DNA from 2 places in the Planococcus dechangensis genome. Region 1 is predicted to be linked to the other one. Evidence: riboswitches for the same ligand, from Rfam matches in the RefSeq annotation. Region 1 holds a riboswitch; the other holds the start of a gene.
The links. Region 1 has a riboswitch for preQ1 ahead of queF (preQ(1) synthase). Riboswitches for the same ligand answer to the same signal wherever they lie in the genome.

Region 1 (7,218 bases):
ATGTAGCGGTTGTCCGATTTTCCAATAGATAGAAAGTCAACACCGCCTCAGGCCCAAGGGGACGCACCTCAAAGTCTGTAATATAGTATTCATCATCATTCAGCGAACCGTCTTCATCAAAGTCAGAACGCTTGATTATGCCGCCGGAACTGCCGAATTCGAAAAACTCGTCATCCAGTACTTCACTGATTTTTTGGTTTGATTGCCGAGCGTCTGGCGACAAATGGCTTTTTTCTAAACATAGAAATTGCTCGCGCACATTCTCCACTGCTCTCCCCCCTTTCCAGAAATGCAAAAGCCCCAGCAACTGCCGGGGCGGGACTGTTATAATTCGTTATCATCATCTGCTTTATCGTCTTTGTAGAAATCTTCCTGGTCTTCACCGGGCTGGTCTTGCGGGCCATCCGAAGAGCCGAAATTCTCCACATCTTCAAAGCTATTGTCATAATCACGAATCCGGTCGTCTTCCGGCTTTACCGGGCGGTCCGTCGATGACCCAAGAATATCCTCCTCGGATGGGCGGCTTTCCAAGTCCAAGCTATGGTCCGCGTGATCGATGCATGTGAGGGCTGTTGGCAATGCCTCCAGACGCTCGAAGGGGATTTCCTTGCCGCATACGGCGCAGTTGCCGTAAGTGCCGTCATCGATCGCCTTCAATGCAGCCAGGATGTCCTCATGCTCTTCTTCTTTGAGATGATCCATCGCCATGCCTCGTTCTTGGTCATACAAATCAGTCGCATTGTCGGCCGGGTGATTATCGTAGTTGGATAATTCACTGGTCTCGAATTCTTCTTTATGTTCCAAACGTCCCTCGATCGCCTTTAATTGGGATTCGAGTTCCTCTTTTAATTGCTTCATTTGTTGGTCTGTCATTATGACTCCTCCTCTAAATACTCGCTTCTATATATATTGCCTTAATGGGAGAAATCAAACCTGCACAGTGCCGTTTAGAAATCGTCGAAGCGCTCCATCAAACTCATCAAGTATTCATCTAAGCGGAAGCGCACCAGCTCATCAGACAAGCCGCTCATTCCGAACGCCTGCCAGCCCGGATACACGGCGGGCGAACCGTCCAGCGTGTCAACGAGCGACAATAAATCCCAATATGGATCGTAGGTGAACGAAGGCCCTGCATAATACTCATATGCCAACAAAAACTCATTGGCGACTCGGGTGCCATACAATTGCGCCAAATTGACGCGGCAATGCCCGACATCTACTCCTGCAGGTCCACGGCAAGCATTGGCCCAATCGACGACTGCGCTGACTTGGCCATCCTCCCACAGCACATTGCCTGGATGGTAATCGCGATGGATCAGGCGATAATCTGCCGGCGGGCCACCTGCAGCGACAATGTAGAAAGCTCGCATCCAATCCCCTTCAACGCGTGACCATTTCGGGCGCTCAAGCCGGCGGGCATCGTTATAGGCGAAATATTCATAAGGAAAGCCGCTTGCTTCATGCCGATGAATATTAGCTAAAGTTTTGGCAAGTCCATCCAGCCAAGCGCGGTCATTTGCGGGTGGCAAGATGACACTGCCTGAAACTTTAGTCATCAACACAGCGGGCATGCCGCATGCGGTACCGCTTTCATCAAACGCCACTATAAGCGGCGCAGGAATTCCCGCCGCCGCTGCAAGTTCCAAACTCATCGCTTCGTGCTTTGCCAAATCCGGCTCCTGGTCCAGCCATTCCCCTTTATGGTGAAGGCGCAAGACGACACTATGCTGCTTCCCATCTTTCGTCGCAAAAATTTCATAAAGCAGTGAAGAAGTCCCACCTTCTAATGGCTTGGCATATTCAAGCACTGCTCCTTGCCAGTTCGACTCAACCCAGTCGAGTGCTTGGCGGGACAACCCGCCGAATACGTTTGCTGTCATCCTTGACGCTCCTTTCAGCCTATCTATTGCATTAAGTGTACCATGAAAAAACGCCTACTCCAGCTTTTTGATACGCCTTATTCTGATAATTCCAGAGGCATGTAGGGCGTTTATCAAAACCGTGGAAGGGTATGGTTTTTTACAATGACCTTATTGACAAGCAGGAGAGTTCTCCTGCATTGAATATATTCAAGAGGAGCTGACATCCATGAAAGTGAAGCACCCGATACCGAAAACGAAAGAACTGGATAATACTTTGTCCTTGATGGGCGAAGGGTTCGACTTCTTGCCAGGACGCCGCAAAGAGCTCGGCTCAGATATTTTTGAAGCCCGTTTGCTCGGCAAAAAAGTCATCTGCATGGCCGGCGAGGAAGCCGCAGAAATCTTTTACAACAACGATCTCTTTAAACGCGGCGGAGCTGCTCCGCTGCCGCTTGAGCAGACCTTGTTCGGCAAAGGCGCAGTCCACGGACGCGATGGCGAGGACCATCATCAGCAAAAGCGCATGTTCTTGTCGATGATGACGCCGGAGCGCTTGGAAGACGCCAAGCGCATGGCGATTCAAGAACTCGATGCAAAAGCGGAGCAATGGCAGCATATGGACGAAGTCGTCTTGCTCGATGAGATTGAAGAAATCTTTACCCGCTCCATGATTCACTGGGCCGGCCTTCCAATGAAAGAAAGCGAGGTCAAGCAACGGACTTGGGAGCTCGTCACCATGGTCGATTCGTTCGGGCTGACAGAAGGTCGCTATCTTGAAGGCATGAAAGCACGCAAACTCCATGAAGAGTGGCTCAAGAAAATCATCAAAGAAATCCGCAAAGGTGAATACAATCCACCGCCTTACACGGCAGCTTATATCATCGCCCATCACCGCACGCCTGATGGCAAATTGCTCGACCTCAATACCGCAGCGGTCGACTTGAACAATGCTTACCGCCCGATGATTGCGACAGCCTATTTCATCGTTTTCGGTGTCATGGCGATGAACGACCATCCGGAAACACGCGGCAAACTACAAGCGGATAAAGACAACTACAGCCATAACTTCGCGCAGGAAGTGCGCCGTTATTATCCTTTCGCGCCTGTCATGGCAGCGATTGTCAAAAAGGATTTCGTATGGCAGGACGTTCATTTCAAAAAAGATATGCGCGTCATCCTCGATTTGTTTGGCACAAACCGCCACCCGGATTCTTGGGACAACGCCGACGAATTCATCCCGGAACGCTTCAGTACATGGGATGGCAGCCCGTTCTCCTTCGTACCGCAAGGCGGCGGCGACCATCATACCGGACACCGCTGTGCAGGTGAGTGGATGACTGTCATGGTCATGCAATCGTTCTTCAAATACTTTGCGGAAAACTTGAACTATACCATTCCAGAACAAGATCTCTCTTACGACATGTCCCGTATGCCGACGATGCCGAAGAGCCGCTTGATTTTAAAAGACGTGAAGAAAGTGAAAGCCCGCCCGGACAATGTGTTCTATCATGAACAGAAGAATACAACTGTGCAATCAGGGTGCCCGTTCCATTGATAATGAAAGGTTAGAGATTCTGTCTCTAGCCTTTTTAATTTGCTGGAAAAAAGATAGCGAGGATTTTCTTGTGAAATTGTTCCTGTTCATTAGTTGAGCTTCATTTTAGTATTCGCCGCCATGCTTCGGGTTGGCCTCTTGCCGCAAGCCAAGAAGGACGCTTGTCTTACGGCGTCGGCTCACCCGTGTGCGCTTGGCGGCTTGGAGATTTCATTGATTGGGGTGCGTGTAGATAGATCTGCTTCTATATAAAGTTTCCGGCTAGTGTGGGAATCGCTTCCCGGATCGGGCGAATGTGAGGATAGCGAGGGTTTGCTTGTGGAATCGTTCCTGTTCTTTAATTGAGCTTGATTTTGGTAGTCGCCGCCCTGCTTTGGGTTGGCCTCTTGCCGCAAGCCAGGAAGAACGCCTGTCTTCCGGCGTCGGCTCACCCGTGTGCGCTTGGCGGCTGGGAGATTTCATTGATTGGAGTGCGCGTAGCTAGATCTGCTTCTTTATGGAGTTGTCGGCTAGCGGGGGAATCGCTTCCCGGATCGGGCGAATGTGAGGATAGCGAGGGTTTGCTTGTGGAATCGTTCCTGTTCTTTAATTGAGCTTGATTTTGGTAGTCGCCGCCCTGCTCTGGGTTGGCCTCTTGCCGCAAGCCAGGAAGAACGCCTGTCTTCCGGCGTCGGCTCACCCGTGGCGCTTGGCGGCTGAGAGATTTCATGGATTGGGGTGCGTGTAGCTAGATCTGCTTCTTTATGGAGTTGCCGGCTAGCGGGGGAATCGCTTCCTATGACGCAGTATCTAGCAAATTGGTGCCTGAACTAGAAATCTGGTTAGTGGATTAGAACTAATTAGGTTTTATTCATAGCCAAGATGACTTGAGCTACAAAGTAGGATGCTTTTCTCCATTCGACATTGAATGGATTAAAGAAATTATCCACCACTTTAAAACTAGAGACGGAGTGGAAGGGGACGACGCCTGGGGGACTGCGCGGGCTGGCGAGACAAATGTGCGATGCTCTTTGCCGCACATTGGCTCAACACCCGCCCCACACCCGGGCAGCTGAAAGCGCGACGTCCTGTCGCATCAGTTGCATGACTCGCATCCTGCGAGCCTCAAGCAGCCCTCCTGAAACGCAGTCGAAAAGTGGAAGCTTTTTCAATCACTTCTTTTCATTTCACATGTCTTAACTTATTAACTATATGATCCGCAACTTGCAGATGCTAAGCTCCAACAAACCAACAATTGACAGAATCGCGTCCATCTTATACGATAAGGCAGGAAATTAAATAACCCGGCAACGGGAGAGGTTCATAGCATTCCACCCTCTATAAAAAACTATGGATTTTGAAATCAAGCCGAATCCACATGCGATTCGGCTTTTCGTTTGTCCGAATTTTTTATAGCTCTCCCCCAGTCGGCCATTTTGAAGGAGGCCACACATATGGCAGGAAGAAACGAAGATACACTCGAGCATTTGTCTTTGCTCGGCAACCAGAACACACGCTACAAATTCGAATACGATCCAGGCATCCTAGAAGCGATCGACAATCTCCACACGCGCGACTACTTCGTTAAATTTAATTGCCCGGAGTTCACCTCGCTGTGCCCGCAAACCGGCCAGCCGGATTTCGCGACGATTTACTTGAGCTTCATCCCCGATAAAAAGCTCGTCGAAAGCAAAGCCTTGAAGCTATATTTGTTCAGCTTCCGCAACCACGGCGATTTCCATGAAGATGTCGTCAACATCATCATGAACGACTTGATCGAATTGCTCGACCCGCGCTATATCGAAGTATGGGGCAAATTCACCCCGCGCGGCGGTTTGTCGATCGATCCATATACAAATTATGGCAAGTCCGGCACAAAATACGAAGAAATGGCGACGTACCGGATGATGAATCACGACATGAACCCGGAAACGATCACCAACCGTTAAGGAGATCCGCTCATGTTACTTTATTTGAATGGCGCCTTTGTCGGTCTTCTCATTTTATCGAATATCCTTGCTGTTAAGTTGTTCTCCATCAGTGAATGGGCGGTGCTGCCGGCTGCGGTCATCGTCTACGTCTTTACATTCCCGATCACCGATACGATCGCCGAAGTGTACGGCAAAGAAGCGGCGCGCCAGACGGTCATGGCTGGATTTTTCACTCAAATCGCTGCATTGGTGTTCATCTTTTCCGCCATCCATTTGCCATCCGCGCCGTTTTTCGCGGACCAAGAAGCGTTTGAATCGATTTTCTCCGCCGGGTTTCGGGTGACGCTGGCAAGCCTGGTATCTTATTTCATTAGCCAAAACTTGGATGTCACCATATTCCACAAGTTGAAAGCACGCAATGGCGAATCCAAGCTATGGCTGCGTAATAACGCGTCGACCATGGTCAGCCAATTGGTTGACACCGCCATTTTTATCACCATCGCATTTTACGGCACGATGCCGCTCGCAGCCTTAGTGGCGATGGTTTTTACGCAGTATTTGTTCAAGTGGGCCGTCGCAGCAGCCGATACTCCGCTCGTTTATTTGCTCGTCAAACTTGCACGCCGATCGAAAACTGCAAGTCAAAACAGCTTCGCTCAATAGCCTAAAAACTAATAATGCCGCCATCCGTTCCTGGATGGCGGCATTTCGTATATTAGTTTTTTTGATTAAAGGGCTGTGTAACTGGCAGTAAGACAGCAGCCTGATTGTTTTTCTTCGTCCATGCAAGCTCCGCTGCAATCGGCAAATGATCCGATGCGGCCGTTTCGATCGTTTGCGCACTATGCACTTCGAATCCATGGTCGGCAAAAATATAATCGATCCTTGTCATCGGACGGAACGATTCACCGGTTTCATTGTTTTCGTAAGGAGATGGGTAAGTGTTCGCATCGCCATTTTTCGCTTTCAAAAAGACATCTGTCAGCAAACGGTGTAAGGAATGCAAATGCCGGTGAGACGGCGGCGCATTGAAATCGCCCGCAATGATTTTTGGAAAATGGCTTTTCCCGGAGATGTCCAATAATTCCTGCACACTAACTTCAAGCTCTTCATCTTTCAGCGACAAATGAGTGTTTAATACTTTGAGGTACGTTCCATCCACTTCAATAACTGCCTCTAGCACACCGCGTTGTTCATTGTTGTAAACTTCGGTGACGACTTGTGTCAAAAAGTGGTTTTCTGCATACTTGATCGGATAGAGGCTTAATGTGGCATTGCCGTATTGGCGGTTCGGCCGTTCATTGTTATCCGAGGCCTGATTGAGATTGGCGCCGTATGCAGCATACATCCCGAGCCGTTCAGCAAGCCATTCGACCTGATCGATATAAAAACTCCGGTCTGAAAAATAACGGTCGACTTCCTGCAATGCCACAATCGTGGCACCCGACTCTTCAATGACGCGCGCGGTTCTTTCCAAATCCACTTTGCCGTCCATACCCATTCCGTGTGCAATATTGAACGACATCACTTTAACTACTGGTCTGTTACTGTTGGCTTCGCTGTGCATGCGAACCTCTCCTTTTCATAATGAAACGAATCAGTGGCAGTTGCATTTGTTCTCCTAATTATAGCAAGGATGGCGCTTTTGTAAGTTAAAAATAGGTTAAAAATTGTTAGAGTTTTGTAAATTTTTGAGTTTTGCCACAATTGGGACGTGATCGGAAGCCTCGCTCGACACTGTCCATGCATATTCGACTGAAAAATGCGGTTCATGGAAGATATAATCGATTTTCTTGCCGTGGTCGCCTTGCTTTTTATACGTTTCTGGGTGAGGCCCCATGTGGCCGAACACCGTGTGGAAATGTTGCGTAAAGCGTTGGATATGTTTACT
Region 2 (7,218 bases), on a different contig from region 1:
TCGGCGACAACGTAGAAGTGCTGTCGATTTCCTGTGATTTACCGTTCGCACAAAAACGCTGGACGGAAATCAATGGCGTTGATTCGATCACGACATTGTCCGATCACCGCGATTTATCGTTCGGAGATGCATACGGCTTAACGATGCAGGAACTTCGCTTGTTGGCACGCTCCATTTTCGTCGTCGATGAAAATGATAAAGTGGCTTATGTGGAGTATGTATCCGAAGGCACTGATCACCCGGATTACGATAAAGCGATTGAAGCAGTAAGAGAACTGACCAACTAATACAAGAAACCCACTCTCCTGGAGTGGGTTTTATCATGAGGACGGAGATTTATGAATTCATCGATGGAAAGCATTTTTACCATGATCGACAACGAAACGGTGTCGATCCAGAAGCAGCAGGAGCTGTCCTATTTGGAAAGCCTGCTCACCACGACAGAAAGCTGGCTCGACGGGCAATTGAGCGTACCTACAGGCGGAACAAAAGAAGACACCCGCAAAGCCATTCAATTGGCGATTTTAAAAGGCATGAAAGAGCATGTCCAACCTCATCACCAAATGACGCCGGATGCGCTAGGCCTACTCGTCGGCTATCTTGTCGAGCTGTTTGTCAAAGAACCGCAAGCGACAGTGCTCGATCCGGCGGCGGGGACCGGCAATCTTTTGTTCACGGTCATGAATTATCTGGATGGCCGCATGACGGGAACAGCAGTCGAAATAGACGATTTGTTGATCCGCCTTGCTTCGAACATCGGCAACTTAATCGAGCAGCCGGTAACATTTTATTTGCAGGACGCCTTGCAGCCATTATTGATCGATCCGGTCGATTGTGTCGTATCGGATTTGCCGGTCGGCTATTATCCGGATGAACAAATCGCATCGGGCTTTGAATTGAAAGCCCAAGAAGGCATGTCCTATGCGCATCATTTATTTATTGAACAATCGCTGAAACATACAAAAGAAGGCGGCTATTTATTTTTCGTTATCCCTAAAAATATATTCGAGTCGCCGCTTGCCGGCGATTTGCATAGTTTCCTGAAACAGCAGGCACACATTCAAGCGGTGATGGAATTGCCGGACAATATTTTCAAGCATGAAAAGCATGCAAAGGCTATTCTCGTGCTGCAAAAAAAACAAGAAGGCTTGAAAGCACCGAAGGAAGTCTTGCTCGCACGCGTTCCAAATATGTCCAAGCCTGAAACGATGGCGAAGTTTTTCACGCAAGTCAATGCATGGTTCAAAGAAAATAAAGCATAAGCTACAGGCCGGCTCAAATTACAAGAGCCGGCCTTTTTCCGTTTTGCGGACAAGGCAGGAGTTTTCCAGCGGATGGCGAATAGCGTAGAAAGATGGATAGTAATCAGATGGAAAGGAGTGGGAGTATGTACCAACATATATTGCTGGCGGTCGATGGGTCCGATAACTCAATCCGTGCTGCAAAAGAAGCGGCCAAACTTGCTTCAGCGACTGAGGGGGCGGAAGTGACGGTCGTCTATGTATCGGATTACAAAGAAGACCAAAACGAAGTGATTCATGATGCATCCGCAATGGAGTTCGATTTGGCACGGCGCAAAAAAATCCAGCCAGTAACTGAGATGATGGATCGCCTAAAAGTGTTTTATCAAGTGGAGGTATTGCACGGAATTCCCGGCCCTTCTATCGTCAAGATGACGAAGGAAACCCCATACGATTTGGTCGTAATCGGCAGCCGCGGATTATCCCCGATCCGGGAAGTGATGCTTGGCAGTGTCAGCCACAAAGTGGTCAACCATGCAGAATGCCCTGTCCTTGTCGTTAAATAATGGAGCACTGATAAACCTTGGACCGTCTGGTATAATGAACTAGACATGCTGAACGATTAGGCATAATTATTGGAGGATATAAGAATGGTGCAATTGCCGAACTGCCCGATATGCGGTTCTGAATATGCGTACGAAGATGGCGATATGCTCGTCTGCCCAGAATGCGCTCATGAATGGAATCCAAACCTTGAAGAAGTGGAGACTGTACGTGATGCAGTAGGCAACATTCTTAAAGACGGAGATGCAGTGACGGTTATCAAAGATTTGAAAGTGAAAGGCAGTTCAAACACATTAAAAATCGGCACCAAAGTGAAAAGCATCCGTCTGGTTGAAGGCGACCATAACATCGATTGCAAAATCGATGGATTCGGCGCGATGCAGCTGAAATCCGAGTTTGTCAAAAAAGCATAGCCGATTTTGGGTGCATCAAGAAAATAGCAGCAAGCAAAAAGGGTGTTCATCTAATGGATGAACACCCTTTTGCGCTTACACACCGCGTTTGTTGCCCCACAGCAATGTATGAAGCTGTGGCAATACTTTGGCGTCGTTCATGACAGTGGAAGATAGATGCTGGTCGATCAACCATTGGTAACGTTCCAGTAAATGCTGTGTCAGCTTTTCATCGTCGGTAGTCGCTGTATCGTCGTTCCCGACTTGCAAAAAGAACGGAAATGCCGGGTAACGCAAGTGAAGCTGTTCGGCAAAGAAAAAATCCTCTTCGTCGAAGACAACGACTTTTAAGCTGGCTTTGGCTGAAGAAAGTTTTCCAAGCATCGCATCCAGTTTCGAGTAATCTAAAATCATCCCGGAACTGGGTGGCTTGGGAGAAACGGTGACCTCGTCGATTTCCAATAGCCAATCTTGCCAGATGCTTCCTTGCGTTTCGACCGCTGTTTGCCAGCCATTCTCCTGGCATAAGGCGACCAATTCGCCAATGCCTTTGTGAAGCGCCGGATTGCCGCCGGATAAGGTGACATGGGAAAATGCCTGTTTTCCGAGTTCGTCCAGTTGATCGGCAATATCCGGTGCGGTCATCATGACGCTTTTTCCTGTTCCGTCCCACGTAAATTTGGAATCGCACCACGAACAAGAATAATCACAGCCCGCAGTCCGTACGAACATCGTTTTTTGCCCCATGACCATGCCTTCGCCTTGGATTGTCGGGCCAAATATTTCCATTACCGGAATCTTCATAATGACTCCTCCTTCGATGGGCGATAAACGACATAACTTGTCGGGGTTTCCCGGACTATGACCTGGAGGCAGCGCGGCTGGTTGTCGGTCCCGTCGAGCATTTTTTGTGTCATGAGAAATATTTGTTCCGCGAGTTGTTCAGTCGTCGGAAACGTTTCGGTGAATTCGGCGTGGTCATTCAACACCGTATGGTCATAGCGTCTATGGATCAAGTTTTTCAACTCTTTAAAATCGATTAGAAAACCGGTCGCATTCAACTCGTTGCCACCAATCGTGATATTAAGTGTATACGTATGGCCGTGCATGCGCGCACACTGTCCCGCTTGTTCTGCAGGGATATAATGGGCTGCAGAAAAATGCATGTCTTTATTCAATTCAAAGCGAAAAGCGTGTGCGACTGAAGGATAAAATTGCTGCATCATGACTCGTCACCAGCTTTTTCGCCTAAGTATTTAGCTAACCCGTCATTCCGCAGCACGCATGCTGGGCATGTTCCGCATCCTGAAGCGGCTACCCCGTTATAGCAAGTCAATGTTTCGGTTTGGACGAATTTCAAAGCGCCAAGCTCGTCGGACAATTCCCAAACGCCTGCTTTATCGAGCCACATGAGTGGCGTATGGATGATGAATTGCTTGTCCATCGCCAAATTCAAGGTGACATTCAGCGAGCGGATGAATGTATCGCGGCAGTCGGGGTAGCCGCTGAAGTCGGTCTCGCTGACGCCCGTCACCAAATGACGCGCACCGAATGCATCGGCATAGATGGCGGCAAAGGATAAGAACAGAAGATTGCGCCCCGGCACGAATGTCGAAGGCAAGCCGTCCGTTTGGCCCGTTACGGTGATTGAATCGCGCGTCAAGGCGTTAGCGGACAATTGATTGATCAGCCCGAGGTCGAGTACTTGAAGCGTGACGCCGAGTGTTTCGGCAATGCGTTTGGCGTGATCGATTTCTTGGGCATGGCGCTGCCCATAATCGAAAGTGACAGCGAGCACTTCTTGAAATTGTTCAAGTGCCCAAAACAGGCAAGTGGTGCTATCTTGTCCGCCGCTGAATACAACGACAGCTTTTTCATTCTTCATGACTTACAGCTCCTTAGTTTTTTTGAGAGGGAGTTTGCGAACCTCTTTATGAAACAGTTTCCATAATAGCATAATTGAAATACCAATGGCGCTTTTTCGTGTGTAGTAAAGCCATAAAAGGGTATAGATAACTAAAATGGAAGGGGTGGCTGCGAGTGAAAGCGATTGTCATAGATCAGTATGGAGGGAAAGAGCAATTAAAAGAACGGGATGTTGAAACACCATCCATTGCCGAAAATCAAGTGCTTGTCGAAGTGCATGCGACCTCGGTCAATCCGATCGACTGGAAGCTGCGGGAAGGCTACCTAAAAGACATGCTGCCTTGGGAATTTCCGATTATTCTCGGATGGGATGTAGCAGGCGTCGTCCGCGAGATCGGTTCGCAGGTCACTCATTTCCATGTTGGGGACCGCGTGTTTGCCCGGCCAGCGACGACGCGTCAAGGCACCTACGCGGAATTCGTGCCGGTTGATGAAAACTTGCTGGCCCGAATGCCGGAAATCATGAGTTTTGAACAAGGGGCCGCTATTCCACTGACCGGGCTCACGGCTTGGCAATGCCTGGTGGAGATCGGCCATATTAAAAAAGGCGAGAAAGTACTGATCCATGCTGGTGCAGGCGGCGTCGGCAGCATGGCTATCCAAATCGCCAACAGCATCGGCTGTTTTGTAGCGACGACAGCGAGCGATAAAAACGACGAACTGGTCACTTCACTCGGTGCGAATCGCGTTATCGACTATCACGAAGAAGATTTCTCGGAAGTGCTGGAGGATTTCGATTTTGTTTTGGATACGATGGGTGGAGAAACCTTGGAGAAAAGCTATGGCGTATTGAAGCGTGGTGGCAGGCTCGTCAGTATTGCAGGACAGCCGGATGAAACAAAAGCAGAACAATTCGGCATTTCCGTCAACAGCTTCTGGCTGGAGCCGGACGGTGCGCAATTGAGGAAACTCGCTGATTTGTTCATCACTGGGGAAGTGAGGCCGGAGGTGGGCCATGTGTTTCATTTGACGGAACAAGATGTCCGCCAAGCGCATGAATTGAGTGAAACGCACCACGCCAGAGGGAAGATCGTCATCAAGGTGAAAGAAACATAAAAAGCACGCGGCATCAATGGCCGCGTGCTTTTGTTTGTCTTATTCCGGTTTGCCGGAGCGTTCTTCCGAATAATAATCATCCGGTGCATCACTTTGTGCCTGGTCCGTACGTACGACGAGCACATCGCATTTCGCAGAGCGGACAATATGTTCGGATACGCTGCCGATTAGGAAGCGTTCGACAGCATTCAAGCCGGTCGCACCACAAACGATCAAGTCCGCTTCAACTCTTTCTGCAAGTTCACGCGGAATCATCGTTTTCGGAGAACCGTAATCAACGACGATGTTGACTTTTTCAACGCCGCCAGCCTCGGCTTCTTTTTTATAATCCCCGAGCAGGTCTTCAGCAAACTTTTGCGCCCGGTCTGCAATCGAGCGGTCATAGGCTTCGATAGCGGCGAATGAACGGGTATCGATAATATTCACTAAATTCAATGTCGCATGGTTCCGTGTGGCGATGCCGATGGACTTTTTGAAAGCCCATTCCGCTTCTTTAGAACCGTCTACCGCTACCATAATTTGATTATACTTTAATGTCATCTCAGCATTCCTCCTTTGTCTATACTGTAACTTTCGAGGCACATGTGAATTGTTCCTCCCTAATCGATGAAAATTCTTAAAATTTTTATAATTAGTTTTTTGTTAATTATTGTGAAATACTTTTAGATCTTGCATTCTGCGGCTTCGGCTGAAATTCTACCAATAAAAATATATCTCTTTTATAAAGAAAATAAGAGAGCACAATTCAAAAGAATCTGGTAGAATGGATGTGGTTTCAAATACTGAAAGATTGCATCATTTTATTATTTCACACACAATATATTGGAGGGTTTTGCAATGCGTATCGGTGTACCGACAGAAGTTAAGAACAATGAAAACCGCGTGGCGATGACACCTGCGGGAGTAGTCAACCTGGCACTATTTGGCCATGAAGTTTACATCCAATCCGGAGCGGGACTTGGCTCAGGCTTCACGGATGCAGATTATGAAACTGCAGGTGCTGTGATCGTTCCAACGGCAGAACAAGCGTGGGAACAGGAAATGGTTATGAAAGTCAAAGAACCGGTAGCAAGCGAATACAAGCATTTCCGCGAAGGGCAAGTGCTATTCACTTATTTGCACCTAGCGCCGGAAGTGGAATTGACGAAAGCATTGCTTGACTCGAAAGTGACGGGCGTCGCATACGAAACGGTTCAATTGGCCAACAACTCATTGCCGCTGCTTACGCCAATGAGCGAAGTTGCAGGACGCATGTCGACACAAATCGGAGCGCAATTCCTTGAGAAAATCCACGGAGGCGGCGGGATCTTGCTCGGCGGCATCCCAGGCGTTTCCCGAGGCAAAGTAACGGTTGTCGGCGGCGGTGTAGCTGGAACGAATGCTGCAAAAGTTGCCATCGGCATGGGTGCTGATGTGACAATCCTTGACTTGAACCCTGAGCGTCTCCGTCAATTGGACGATTTGTTCGGCAAAGATGTTCAAACATTGATTTCAAATCCGTTGAACATTGCACAATCGGTTGAAAACTCGGATCTGGTCATTGGAGCGGTGTTGATTCCTGGAGCGAAAGCACCGAAATTGATTACTGAAGACATGATCAAATCGATGAAACCAGGTTCGGTCGTAGTCGATATCGCAATCGACCAAGGCGGCATCTTCGAAACGAGCGACCGCATCACGACTCACGATGCGCCGACATATATCAAACATGATGTGGTCCATTACGCTGTGGCGAATATGCCGGGCGCGGTTCCGCGTACATCAACGATCGGCTTGACGAATGTAACGGTTCCTTATGCGGTGCAGATTGCCAACAAAGGCCTCAAGCAAGCGATCATTGACAACGAAGCATTGAAAAAAGGCGTCAACACGATGGACGGCCATGTGACCTATAAAGCAGTCGCAGACGATCAAGGCCTCGAGTACAAATCAGTCGACGAATTGCTTCAATAAAAAGAAGAGCTGTCCCGAGAATCCGTTAGACGGATTTTCATGGGACAGCTCTTTTTTTATGGATTGATGATGGTTAATTGTTTCGG

Region 2: it holds a riboswitch for preQ1, as region 1 does, so the genes downstream of both, queC (7-cyano-7-deazaguanine synthase QueC) here and queF (preQ(1) synthase) in region 1, are expected to answer to the same signal.

Annotation. Positions count from the first base shown of each region.
Region 1 covers NZ_JBHSGL010000002.1:285,509-292,726, forward strand. The annotation lists gene ACFO5U_RS01955 (nuclear transport factor 2 family protein) at 1-268, opposite strand, end outside; gene ACFO5U_RS01960 (TraR/DksA C4-type zinc finger protein) at 325-873, opposite strand; gene ACFO5U_RS01965 (aminoglycoside phosphotransferase family protein) at 948-1,880, opposite strand; gene ACFO5U_RS01970 (cytochrome P450) at 2,089-3,417, shown strand; PreQ1 riboswitch class I at 4,707-4,754, shown strand; gene queF (preQ(1) synthase) at 4,851-5,345, shown strand; gene ACFO5U_RS01980 (queuosine precursor transporter) at 5,358-5,990, shown strand; gene ACFO5U_RS01985 (endonuclease/exonuclease/phosphatase family protein) at 6,043-6,894, opposite strand; gene ACFO5U_RS01990 (endonuclease/exonuclease/phosphatase family protein) at 6,991-7,218, opposite strand, start outside.
Region 2 covers NZ_JBHSGL010000016.1:74,030-81,247, forward strand. The annotation lists gene tpx (thiol peroxidase) at 1-287, shown strand, start outside; gene ACFO5U_RS16715 (class I SAM-dependent methyltransferase) at 339-1,262, shown strand; gene ACFO5U_RS16720 (universal stress protein) at 1,388-1,807, shown strand; gene ACFO5U_RS16725 (zinc ribbon domain-containing protein YjdM) at 1,892-2,218, shown strand; gene queE (7-carboxy-7-deazaguanine synthase QueE) at 2,294-3,001, opposite strand; gene queD (6-carboxytetrahydropterin synthase QueD) at 2,998-3,423, opposite strand; gene queC (7-cyano-7-deazaguanine synthase QueC) at 3,420-4,082, opposite strand; PreQ1 riboswitch class I at 4,090-4,133, opposite strand; gene ACFO5U_RS16745 (NADP-dependent oxidoreductase) at 4,238-5,179, shown strand; gene ACFO5U_RS16750 (universal stress protein) at 5,219-5,719, opposite strand; gene ald (alanine dehydrogenase) at 6,017-7,132, shown strand; gene ACFO5U_RS16760 (M24 family metallopeptidase) at 7,189-7,218, opposite strand, start outside.